Regions from separate parts of the Ligilactobacillus hohenheimensis genome, predicted to be linked through region 1. Evidence: predicted binding sites of a transcription regulator. Region 1 holds the regulator's gene; each other region holds the start of a gene.
The links. The regulator NrdR, encoded in region 1, represses ribonucleotide reductase genes. The targets are predictions, from matches to a motif close to ACACNATATATNGTGT.
Positions count from the first base shown of each region.

Region 2: the regulator NrdR is predicted to act here: its motif matches at 1,846-1,861, upstream of nrdD (anaerobic ribonucleoside-triphosphate reductase).
Region 3: the regulator NrdR is predicted to act here: its motif matches at 1,100-1,115, upstream of nrdH (glutaredoxin-like protein NrdH).
Region 4: the regulator NrdR is predicted to act here: its motif matches at 1,504-1,519, upstream of pnuC (nicotinamide riboside transporter PnuC).

Region 1 covers NZ_CANCXC010000001.1:277,207-280,359, forward strand. Annotated here, with positions in the region: gene mutM (DNA-formamidopyrimidine glycosylase) at 1-423, shown strand, start outside; gene coaE (dephospho-CoA kinase) at 424-1,053, shown strand; gene nrdR (transcriptional regulator NrdR) at 1,050-1,547, shown strand; gene QOR60_RS01445 (DnaD domain protein) at 1,540-2,856, shown strand; gene dnaI (primosomal protein DnaI) at 2,869-3,153, shown strand, end outside.
Region 2 covers NZ_CANCXC010000001.1:8,158-11,310, forward strand. Annotated here, with positions in the region: gene QOR60_RS00045 (YfhO family protein) at 1-1,662, opposite strand, end outside; gene nrdD (anaerobic ribonucleoside-triphosphate reductase) at 1,922-3,153, shown strand, end outside.
Region 3 covers NZ_CANCXC010000001.1:21,797-24,949, reverse strand. Annotated here, with positions in the region: gene tadA (tRNA adenosine(34) deaminase TadA) at 1-371, opposite strand, end outside; gene QOR60_RS00115 (class I SAM-dependent methyltransferase) at 371-973, opposite strand; gene nrdH (glutaredoxin-like protein NrdH) at 1,192-1,422, shown strand; gene nrdE (class 1b ribonucleoside-diphosphate reductase subunit alpha) at 1,529-3,153, shown strand, end outside.
Region 4 covers NZ_CANCXC010000001.1:74,222-77,374, reverse strand. Annotated here, with positions in the region: gene QOR60_RS00425 (hypothetical protein) at 1-367, opposite strand, end outside; gene QOR60_RS00420 (helix-turn-helix transcriptional regulator) at 369-569, opposite strand; gene pnuC (nicotinamide riboside transporter PnuC) at 702-1,451, opposite strand; gene QOR60_RS00410 (DNA translocase FtsK) at 1,554-3,153, opposite strand, start outside.

The DNA of each region.
Region 1 (3,153 bases):
TTTCCGGCAACGTTTGCCGTGGATCAGTTTATTTCCCGGATGAAAAAGAAGAAAAAGATGGTTAAACCAGCGTTGTTAGACCAGACGATTGTAACCGGTTTGGGCAACATTTACGTTGATGAATGCCTCTGGTTGAGTAAGATTCATCCGGAAACGCAGTGTGCGGTGCTGACGGATGATGAGCTCCGGGTTCTTCACGATAACATCATTACTGAAATTGACCACGCCATTGATGCAGGGGGGACGACGATTCGGTCGTATACGGACGCCTTCCAGCATGAGGGTGGTTTTCAACTGAAACTGCACGTTTATGGGCGGCAGGGGACGCCGTGTGACCGGTGTGAAACGCCAATTGAGAAGATTAAGGTCGGCCAGCGGGGAACGCATTTCTGCCCGCACTGCCAGGTTAAGAGGGTGGACTAGATGACCTATGTGCTGGGATTAACTGGCGGAATTGCCAGCGGGAAATCAACGGTGAGTGCGTTGTTTCGTCAACTGGAAGTGCCCGTGATTGATGCCGATCAGGTCGCTCGGGACGTGGTGGCTCCCGGAAGTCCGGGATTGAGGCGGATTAAAGCGACCTTTGGGGCGGAAATGGTGACAACTGCTGGCCGGTTGAACCGTTCCCGGTTGGGCAGCCTTGTTTTTGCTCATCCGCGGGAACGACAGCGCCTCGATGCGATTACGGCCCCCCTTATTCGGCAACAAATTACCGCTCAACTTAGTAAGGCGCAAACGTCTCAGGAGCCACTGGTGGTGCTTGATGCGCCCCTGCTAATCGAGCAGCACTACGATAAGTTATGTGACGGCATCATGGTAGTGAGCGTGACGCCGGCAACGCAGTTAAAGCGGCTGATTTTACGGGACCACCTGAGTCCGCAAGCCGCCCAGCAACGAATTGCCGCCCAGATTAGTGCCAATGAGCGGCGGCGCTTTGCGACCGTTGTGATTGACAATAACGGTGAAGTTGAAGCGACGCGGCGGCAGGTGATAAAATGGTTACAAATTAACGGTTGGGGAGATCTAACCAGTAAACGGGGTGAAAGCAGATGAAGTGCCCTAATTGTCAATCACAAAGTTCGCGCGTTGTGGATAGTCGGCCAGCTGATAGTGGGCGGGCAATTCGGCGCCGCCGCGAATGTGAAAAGTGTGGTTACCGGTTCACTACCTTTGAGCGGATTGAAGTAACACCGTTGTTGGTGGTTAAGAAGGACGGAACCCGTCAGGAGTTTAACCGGGACAAGGTAATGCGCGGAATTATGCGGGCCACCGAAAAACGCCAGATTAGTAGTAAGCAGATTACTGCGATTGTTGATAAGGTTGAAGCCCGGGCCCACGCGGTTAACGGCAACGAAATTTCAAGTCAGCAGATTGGGGAGTACGTGATGGAAATCCTCGCTGACGTGGATGACGTTGCGTACATCCGGTTTGCCAGTGTTTACCACGAATTTAAGGATATGCAGTCGTTTGCGGCGGAACTTAACGATCTGTTAGGGCGGGAAGCCCGGCGGAAGGAACGGGCCGCAAAGGAGCAGAAGGATGATTAATAAGAAGTGTGACGTAACGGCCGGAACGCCGTACCGCGTCCAGATTCCTGCGCGCCTGCAACCGGACGATTTAGCGGTAGTGGGAGACCTTTACTTGCCGTTAATTGGGGCGGTGGCGAGTGCCTTGTACCACCAACTAGCCGGGGCACAGGAAGGAGTCCTTCACCGGCACAGTGCGCTTTTGATCGCACTCGGTAACGTTGCACCACAAGAACTGTTTGCGGCGCGGTGTCGGTTGGAGGCGTTGGGATTGCTCCGCACATTTCAGACGCCGGAACAAGGAACGCGGGTGTTGACTTACCGGGTGCTTCGGCCGGTGACGCCGACCCACTTTTTTGCCGACGATCTTCTTAGCGGATTGTTATTAAGTTGGATTGGGGCCGACGAATTCAACCGGTTATTAGAAAAATGGGTGCCCAACCCATCACTGCCAGCAGGGACGGAGGTTACCGCTCAGTTGGCGGAGGTCTTTGATATGCCTGCTCCGGGACAGTTACATGCTCCCCGGGAGACTGTAACGGAAAATCAGCCGCACTTTTCAGCCACAGCGCTAGATTACCAGCAGCTTGACCAATTGTTGGCGCGGTCCTACGTTGATCGGCAACAGGTTGCGCAAAACAAACAGCGAATCGATGCGTTAGTAACGTTGTATGGGCTAGATGAGCTGCAGGTAAAGGAGTTGCTTGAACAGGCGACAAATCTCGAAACGAATCAGGTTAACTTTGAACAGGTAAGGGCCCTTGCTGCTGAACAGTATGCTGGCCCCCGGCCGGTAAGTACACCTTCTTCGCAAAAAGTGGCTACGGAAACGGCCGATCACCAGCTCCCCGCTGCGGACCAGCAACTGGCGCAGGTTGCTCAAATGTATGCGCCGATGGAGTTTTTAGCAACGTTAAAGGAACAAAAGCATTCTTTTGTTGCACGGTCAGAACGGAAAACCCTTGAGCAGGTCGTTAAGTCCCAGAAATTACCCCCAGCGGTGGTTAACATTCTGATTCACTACATTATGGTTGATCAGGGGAATGATACGTTACCAGCCCCGTTGTTCGAGGCAATTGCGGCTGATTGGGCTAGCAAGCAGATTGATACGCCGGCGAAGGCTATTTGGCAAGCCCGCCACTTTAACCAGCAAAAACAGGCAAAAAAGCAAGCTCCGAAGCGGCGGTCCCGGCGGTTGGTTCAAAAGGAGACCCTCCCAGAATGGGCACGCCAGGATAACGGTCAAGCTTCTAAACAACCGGCGAAAAAGAAGGATAAGGCGGCGTTGGATAAGCAGCGGCGTGAATTACTCAACCAGTTGCGCTCGTAAGGAGGGGTTCAAATGGAGCCAATTACAAATGAACTAAACCGGCGTTTTAAAAATCATCCCGAATTCCGCCAGCGGTACCAGCAATTGATTGATACGACGTTAAAGGACAAGGATGTGCGCCATTTCTTAGAGACGCACCGGGACGAGCTTGCCCCGGAAACGGTTGATCGCGGAATGAGCAAACTGTATGAGTTTGTTCAAACGAAAAAGGCGCTCGCTGCGGGGAAACCCGTTGCCTTACCGGGATACCTCCCGCAACTTGTTCTTAGCAAGCATCAAATTGAAGTGCAGTACGTT
Region 2 (3,153 bases), 270 kb from region 1:
ATCGAGCTGCTGGAGTGGATAGTTGGCCTCATATTGGGTGTTTTGTATTTCCTGGGCAAACTGGCCGACGTACTTATTCTGGATTGAGTAGTACGAGTTGAGCAGATTTACCGGAGCGGCGAGGTTATTGTACATGGTGTAGTCCGCACCAAGCTGGTAGTTCTGGCTCAGGGTTGAAACCCGGTATCCCGTTTTGCCGGTAAGGCCATCTGCCAACCCATTATAGCTGTCCTGTTCCAGGTTTTGAAAGGCTCCCAGGGGCAGCATTTCCTTGGAGTAGCCGCCGTTATACGGGGCCTCAAAGTAGACCGCATTAAAGAGGACGTTGAGGAGCACGACGGCCAGTAACCAGTGCCGGGAGTGGGTTCCGCCGTGCCGGTGAAGCAGCCACAGGGCCAGCAGGGTAACGTACAGGAAGACCATCGGGATAAACAGCATCTCGTTGTTTTCAAAGAGGTAGTCCAGGAAAATAATCCCGGTGTAGCCTACCGTAACAAGCGTAAAGAGTTTGAGGGTGTTCCCAGACAGGTGCGGCAGTCGTTCGGCGAGGATGGCGCACGCGAGCGCTACTGGGAGGCACAGCATTAGCGTCCAGCGGTTGGACGGTGACATGAAGGCGTTCATGAAGGCCGCAAAGCACGGGAGGAGCAGCATGCCACCGCTAATCAGAATGCTCGTTGCGATTACCGGGTAGCGTTTAATGTGCCGGAGAACATAGGTAATCCCGAAGAGGGCGACGCTGGCAAATCCGAGCGCCGTCCAGAAGTAGAAGTCGCGGTTGCCGCCGTTAATTAGCTGGGAGGGGAGTGCCAGATAGTAGTACGGCGGGTACACGTGCATCCCGTTGGCAAACGGACTGCCGGAACGGGTAGAGTTAAGGACCGCGTGGAGTTCAGGAACGAGGATAAAGCCGGCCAGTAGCAGGCTCGTGATGGTTGCCCCGGCTAAGCGGGCAAGCACAACCGGGTAGTTTAACCGGCTGCGGTAGGTAATCAGAACCCGGAGCGCAAGGTAAATGAACGCTCCAATTCCCAGCATGTAGGCAAAGTAGAAGTTACTAATGAGCATCCACGTGAATGCACCGATTAGTGGCCAGCAACTTTTACCCTGCAACACCCGTTCGATGGCCAGGAGCACCAGTGGAAAAATGATAAACGGCGTCGCAAAGAACGGCTGGGCGCAGTTGGCGTACAGTAAAAAGGCGTTAAAGGTGTAAACCAAGGATCCGGTAATGATTGCCGGGGTGTGCAGCGCCTTAAAGTGGCGGGCGAAGAAGCAGAACGCCAGCCCGACACAGTATAGTCGCAAAACAATGATCAGGTGGTAGGCCAAGACAATCTTGCTAACCGGAAAGAGGAGGGTCAGGTACGCAAAAACGTCCCCAATGTCGTAGTAGGCAAAGATGGGGAACTTGGCCGCCCCCAGCCCCATTTTCCACGACCACTGGGGGGTGTGGAAGGGGTGGTGAATAAACTGGGCGAGGGTTTGCCGGTAGGCCTTCAGCAATGGTAAGTGCTGGTTGGCTCCGTCAATGTACCAGATAAACGAGTGCCCCGTAACGAGGTACGTTCCGTACACGAAGAGCGCGACGATGAGAAACGCCGCGGTGTACTTCAGGTATAGCCGGTGATGGCTCTTTTTTTGATCAAACGAAAACTGCATGGTAACTGCTCCTCTCTCCATTCCCTTGTATTTTACCGTAAAATGACGAATTCGGCAGGAAGAACAGTCCATTTTAAAAAAGGAGGGTGGTTGGGTCGGTCAAAAATAAATTAGTGCCTGGAAATTCTCCAAATGATTTGGGGAATGGCTGGTGTTAAGCAAGTGTGGTGATTTCCTTTTTATCCACAATATGTGGTGTGTATAAATTAACTATATACAACATGTGGTATTAAGTGCTACGATGGAGACGTTGATTGGAATGGCAACAGCGAAAGGGGAAGAATTTATGCCACAGCAGTTTGTTAAGCGTGACGGGGCGGTCTATCCGTTCCGGGAATACAAGTTAGAGTTAGTTTTTGCGGCGTTGGAAGTTGAGGATCCGGGAAAGGTTGCGGCGGTAACGGCGGCCCGACTAACCGGGAAACGGGTAACCGCCCAGCAGGTAGAGGATGCGGTTTTAGCCACCTGTGAGCGGCTCCACCTTACGGAAGCCCGTCAGCGGTACTTGGACTACAAGGAACACCGGGCGCAGGAATTTGCTAAGCAGACCGACCCAACGGCCCGGTTAGAGCGCCTAGTAAAGGGTGATCCAACGATTATTCATGAAAATGCCAATAAGGACAGCACCGTTTTCAGCACCCGGCGGGATTTAACCGCCGGGACGGTGGGGAAAACGCTGGGGTTAACGATGATGCCCCCGCACATTGCCCATGCCCACCTGAAGGGGGTCATTCACTTCCACGACCTGGATTATTCACCGCTTGAACCGTACAGCAACTGCTGTTTGATTGACTTTGAAACGATGTTCCGTGACGGGTTCAAGATCGGGAACGCGGAGGTTGAGCGGCCTAAGTCAATTCAGACTGCTGTCGCCCAGATCGTTCAGGTGATTGCCAGCGTTGCTAGTCAGCAGTACGGCGGCTGTACGGTGGACCATATTGATACGCTATTGGCCCCGTACGCAATGATGAACTACGCAAAGCACCAGCACACCGCACAAAAGTATATTTCAGGGAAGGGGTCCCAGGAGCAGTATGCCCGGGAACGGACCGTCAAGGATATTTACGATGCGATGCAGTCACTGGAATACGAGATTAACACCCTGTTTACCACGAATGGCCAAACGCCGTTCACCTCGGTGGGGTTTGGACTTGGAACATCGTGGGCTAGCCGGGAGATTCAGCGGGCCATCCTACAGGTGCGGATTGACGGGCTCGGGAAAAACCACCGAACGGCCATTTTTCCGAAGCTTCTCTTTGCGATTAAGGACGGAATCAACCACCGTCCGGAGGATCCTAACTATGACATTAAGCAGTTAGCGATTGAGTGCGCTACTAAACGGATGTATCCGGACATCCTTAATTACCCGCCGATTGTGGCGATTACCGGTAATTTTAAGTCGCCGATGGGGTGCCGGTCATTCCTTCCCAAGTGGACGGATGAAGACGGCCGGGAGGTCAACGATGGCCGCGCCAACATGGGAGTGGTGAC
Region 3 (3,153 bases), 260 kb from region 1:
GAATCAGTCAGTAAATTCATCAGGGTTCCCGCTGCGCCAGCCTTTTTGTCCGGCGCACCGTAATAAACCCCCCGGATCCGGGAATTGATAATGGCCCCACAACACATTGGGCATGGTTCAAGGGTCACGAACAAATCACAATCAACCAACCGCCAACTATCCAGTGCCGCGTTTGCCTCCTGAATTGCCATGATCTCGGCGTGCATCGTTGCGTCTTCACTGTGTTCGCGCAGGTTATGCCCCCGCCCGATAACGCGGCCATCCCGGACCACTACGCACCCAATCGGCACTTCTCCGATGGCAGCAGCCTTTTGAGCCTCATAGAGAGCTTCTTGCATGAACTTCACCTGTTCGCCTGCCGCTAACACCATTACCGTTCACTCCTTAGCACGTAGTAGCCCTTTTGCTTCAGAACAACCTGACAATTACCAAACGTTGCTTCCATTAGTTTCTTCGCCGATGGCGCCCCCTGTTTTTTCTGTAACACAACATATAGTGTGCCTCCAGAAACAAGGTGGTCACCTGCGCCGGCTAAAATCCCGTGGACAACCTTTTTCCCCGCCCGAACCGGTGGATTAGTGATAATCAGATCATAATCCGTTGCGGGAATTGCTGCGTACCCGTCTGACTGGCAAACCGTTACGTTCTTCACCTGGTTGGCATCGGCGTTCCGCCGCGCAAGCGCAAGCGCCCGTTTGTTAACGTCACTCATCGTTACTTGACTATCAGGAAAACGCCGCGCTAGTGCAAGTCCCAGCGGACCGTATCCGCACCCCACATCAAGAATTTTATGAGGGACAATGGTTGCCTGTTCGAGGGCCGTAAGGAGGGTCCGGCTACCGTAATCAACGGTCCGCCGCGAGAACACCCCGCTATCGGTCGTAAACCGTAAATTACTTCCTAATAAGGAAAACGAAAACGTCTGCTCATCGTGCGCAGCCGTTGGTTGTGTTGAGTAGTAGTATTCCGTCACCCTCGGACACCCCGTTAGTAAATTTGATACTTTTATCATACGCTAAATTGCCCCCGTTAAGCAACAAAATCCAGGAATTATTCGCAGCCGTTATCCACCATATATCGGATTTTAATCGATTATTATCCACAATATCTTGTGTTTTAGCCTTGCTTTTTTCCGGAAACACGGTATACTAGGTTCACGTAAGCAAAAGAAACGGAATGGTGATGATAATCATGAGTCTAACGGTATACACGAAGAACAACTGCATTCAGTGCAAGATGACAAAGAAATTTCTTAAAGCCCACGGGGTTGCCTTTGAGGAACGGAACATTTCCGATCATCCTGAATACGTTGACTACTTAAAGGAACAGGGATTCCAGAGCGTTCCGGTCGTTGAACGTGACGCTGAGCCCGTTGTCAACGGGTTCCGGCCAGACCTTCTACAACAGGTTATCGCCGAATAATCCGTCTAAGACATTACGTAAAAGCAAATTGTGACTAATGAAAAGTGAACACGTTGTTGGTTCACTTTTTTTAAACCAGTAATTAACTAAGAAAGTGGTGGAACCAGTGAGTCTATCTGCGATTGATCGTGATAAAGTAACGTACTACGACCTCAACAACCAGGTCAACATCCCCCTCAACGGTAAAATTCAACTCGAAAAGGATCAGGAAGCCCTTCAGGCGTTTCTTAAGGAAAACGTGGAGCCCAATCTCAAACACTTCGATTCACTTGAGGAGCGGTTCGACTACCTCGTAAAGAACGGGTACCTCGAGGAAACCTTCGTTAAGAAGTACAGCATGGACTTCATTAAGAAGTTATACGCCCAGCTTAATGCGGCGCACTTCCACTTCAAGTCGTTTATGGCCGCCTACAAGTTCTACAACCAGTACGCCATGAAGACGCTTGATAACGAGTACTACCTGGAAACAATCATTGACCGGATGGCAACCAACGCCCTATACATGGCAGACGGCGATGAACAGTTGGCCCTCGATCTTGCCGAAGAACTCGTTACCCAGCGGTACCAACCAGCGACCCCAACCTTCCTGAATGCTGGCCGGGCCCGGCGGGGAGAAATGGTTTCCTGCTTCCTGCTTCAAACGACCGACGATATGAATTCTATCGGCCGGACGATTAACTCCGCCCTGGAACTTTCCCGGATCGGTGGTGGGGTCGGCATTTCCCTGAGTAACCTTCGGGGCGCTGGTGCCCCCATCAAGGGAATTGAGGGGGCTGCTTCCGGGGTGATCCCCGTAATGAAGCTGCTCGAAGATAGCTTCTCCTACTCCAACCAACTGGGACAGCGACAGGGCGCCGGCGTGGTTTACCTGAACGTTTTCCATCCCGACATCATGGCCTTCCTGGCAACCAAGAAGGAAAACGCCGACGAAAAGGTGCGGGTGAAGACCCTTTCTCTCGGGGTGGTTATTCCGGATAAGTTCTACGAGTTAGCCGCCAAGGACGAGGACATGTACCTCTTCGATCCGTGGGGGGTTGAACGGGCCTACGGGAAACCGTTTGCCTACGTCGACATCACCAAGGAATACGACAACATGGTAGCAAACCCGGACATCCCTAAGAAGAAGATCCGGGCCCGGGAGCTTGAAACCGAAATCAGCAAGCTCCAGCAAGAATCCGGCTACCCGTACATTATGAACGTCGACGTAGCCAACCGGGCCAACCCAGTTAAGGGCAAGATTATCATGAGTAACCTGTGTTCGGAAATCATGCAGCCTCAGGAAATTTCCCGGATTAACAACAAGCAGGAGTACACGGAAATGGGAACCGACGTGAGCTGCAACCTTGGGTCCACCAACATCGTTAACCTGATGGCCAGCCCTGACTTCGGGAAGTCCGTTGAAACGATGGTGCGGGCGTTGACGTTTGTTACCGACAACGAAAACATCGACGTTGTTCCGTCCATCGACTACGGTAACAGCGTGGCCCACACGATTGGGCTGGGCGCAATGGGAATGCACGGCTACCTGGCTAAGAACCATATCTACTACGGTTCTCCGGAAGCCATCGAGTTTACCAGCGTGTACTTCATGCTGATTAACTACTGGACGCTAGTTGCTTCTAATAAGATTGCCCGCGAACGGCAGGAAACGTTCAAGGACTTTGACCAGAGCAAGTATGCGGACGGTACCTACTTCGACAAGTACCTTGACCAGGACTGGGGGCCAAAATC
Region 4 (3,153 bases), 200 kb from region 1:
CAACAACCGGGAGCGGAACCATAACTGGGTGCGCCGCATTCATTAGGGCAAGGCCAAATACAAAAACGATTGTCAACACAACGACTGTTTGCCCCGCAATATAGCCCGCACTTAAAACCAGGTGCTGTTCCCGTTCATCGCCCGCAGGATACGACGGCCGTGCCCGCAACGCCCATACTCGCGGTTTCATTCCGTTAACTGATTCGCGAACTAACCGTAGTCGGATAATTGCCACCACCGCCATTGCCAGGCAACAAACGCCCGATAATAACCGGTTATCAATAAACATTACTAATCCGCTAAAACAAACCAACATCAGCGTCATCGTTACCGCTCGTACTAATAACTGTTTTTTAATCCACGTCATCCTAATCACCATCCTCCATCGTAAAGAGTTCATCAACCGTCACGCCCAGCACCCGCGCCAGGGTAAATGCTAATTCCAGCGACGGGGAATACTTGGCGTTTTCAATCGCATTAATTGTTTGCCGCGTCACCCCGGTCAAATCAGCCAGCCGTGCCTGGGAATACCCCTGTGCCTTGCGCAACTGTAAAATTCGGTTTTGCACTTCTGCACCCCCTAAATGTAAAATATATTTTACACCTACAGTATATTAATTCGGCGGTTAGTTGTCAAACATCTTTTACATCAATGCCATCAAAAAAGCTGGAACTAATCATCCCAGCTTGCCGTTAATATCCTATTTTTCAAGCTGACCCAAACCTACCTGGCGCCGCCCCCGCTCAAACCACGGTGACTTCCAAAAGGCAATTAGGTCATTCACAACGTATATACTCGAGTTAACGGCCATTGCCAGCGTTGCGTCCCCCTGACTGAACGTCACGGCCCACAGAACCAACTGGGCAACTCCACTAAACAACCACCAGTAGTACTGGTTATTGTACCGGAGAAAACACATGATCCCCGCAGTAAGACTAACCGCAAAGCTCAGCCCGTCAATCCACGGCCGCGGATCATTCGTATACCGGCCAATAGCCCACGCAGAAACGATCCATACCGCTGCCGTTGCGATCAAAGCGACCATCCACTTGCCGGCAGTAAACTTGCGCAAATGATGAACGGTTTCATCATTCCAGCTCTTCACCGCAAAAATTACCGGGAAATCAAGCGTAAGCATGTACGCAACCTGTTCAAAACATGAAAGATAGTTCTTTGCCTGTAAACCAACATAAATTAAACAAAGTGCGCTGATTACCCCTAAAATTCCGTTGACCGACTTTGCGGCGTTGATCGAAAGGATACACAATACCCCAATCATCGTCCCTGCAAACGTGACCAGGGTAAGCGTTGTAATCTTACCCGTCACTAAAAGCATCAGCTGACTTCCTAAGGCAAACCACCATAAGTAATAGTTTGCCTGCGGCCATCCGCTGATCTGGTGCAAAAACCACCCTAGGGGATGCCGCCACATGTTTAACTCGTCTTTCATTCCACTCAATCCTTATTTAATAATTTCTGTCATGCACAACACCACCATTAAACAACAACATGTAGTGGTTGTCAAATATATAACCACTACATGTTGTGAAAGCTATTCGTCTTTTGGTAAGAAGACTTGCCGCGGTTTACTCCCATCCTGGGGGCCGACAATCCCCTTCTCCTCTAACTCATCGACAATCCGCGCCGCCCGGTTATACCCGATCTTAAAGCGGCGCTGCAACATTGATACGCTGCACCGTTGTTCGTGGCGTAAGAGGTCAATCACCTGGTCAAACAGGGCGTCTTCCCCTGATTCGGCCGGCTGGGAGTCCGCAATGTCCTCGTCTGAAATATTTAGCGCCTCGTCATACTCCGCTTCCTGTTGCTGCTTCACAAAGTTAACGACGTTTTCAACGTCCTGGCTCGAGATAAACGCGCCCTGAACCCGCACTGGTTTATTTGCATCAATTGGCTTAAACAGCATGTCACCCCGGCCCAAAAGCTTTTCTGCTCCCGTTACATCCAGAATGGTCCGCGAATCCGTGCCCGATGCAACCGCAAAGGCCATCCGGGACGGGACGTTAGCCTTGATTAACCCGGTAATAACATCAACGGACGGCCGCTGCGTTGCCAAAATCATGTGAATCCCAGCAGCCCGCGCTTTTTGAGCAAGCCGAATAATCGCCCCTTCAACCGCATCCGAAGCGACCATCATCAAATCAGAAAGCTCATCAACGATGACAACAACGTACGGTAAGGTTGGCTCTGCGGTCCCCTGGTCGGCGTTTTGCCGCGTAACCATTGCGTTATAGTCGGCAATGTTGCGCTGGCCAGTGTCCTCAAATAAATCATACCGCCGCTCCATTTCCTCAACCATCTTATTAAGGGCCATTGCCGCCTTTTTCGGGTTAGTGACCACGGGCGTCAGCAGGTGCGGAATCCCGTTGTACACCGCCAGTTCAACCTTTTTGGGGTCAACAAGCATTAACTTGACCTGATCCGGTGGGCACTTCATCAGGAGGCTCGTAATAATGCCGTTAATCGCCACCGATTTCCCACTCCCCGTTGAACCAGAAATTAACAGGTGAGGCATCTTTGCGAGGTCGGCTGTTACCAGGTTTCCCGATACGTCCCGTCCTAGCGGAACCTCCAGGGGTTTCTTCGGATCCTTATGCTGGGCAGAAATAATGTCCTTAAACGCAACGGTTGCGACCTGCTGGTTAGGGACCTCGATTCCAATCAGGGCCTTCCCGGGAATCGGCGCCTCAATCCGAATATCCTTGGCTGCAAGGGCAAGGGCAAGGTCATCCGCCAGATTGACAATCTTACTAACCTTGACCCCAATTGCGGGGTGCAACTCATACTTCGTTACCGCTGGGCCCAGAATGGTGTTCTTAATCTCCGCGTCCACCCCAAAGCTTGTGAGGGTCTGCTGGAGGACCTGCTGGTTCTTAGCAATGATCTCCTTATCCTTGCTCTGGTCAGTTGGTGGGACGTCCTGCAATAGACCAACTGGCGGCAGCTGGTAGTTCGGATTTGCCTTAGTTGCCGAAATCTCGACCGGCTGCTCCGCCGGTTTTTCTGGCGCGGGTGACTGGTCACTCCAGTTTGCCACCTGCGTATTAAGGGCGCTTTCCTTAACACTATCCTCCGTCCGGTCGGCCACCGATTGAGGAAGCTGCTCATCATCCTGCTCTTGAGGAGGTTCCGGA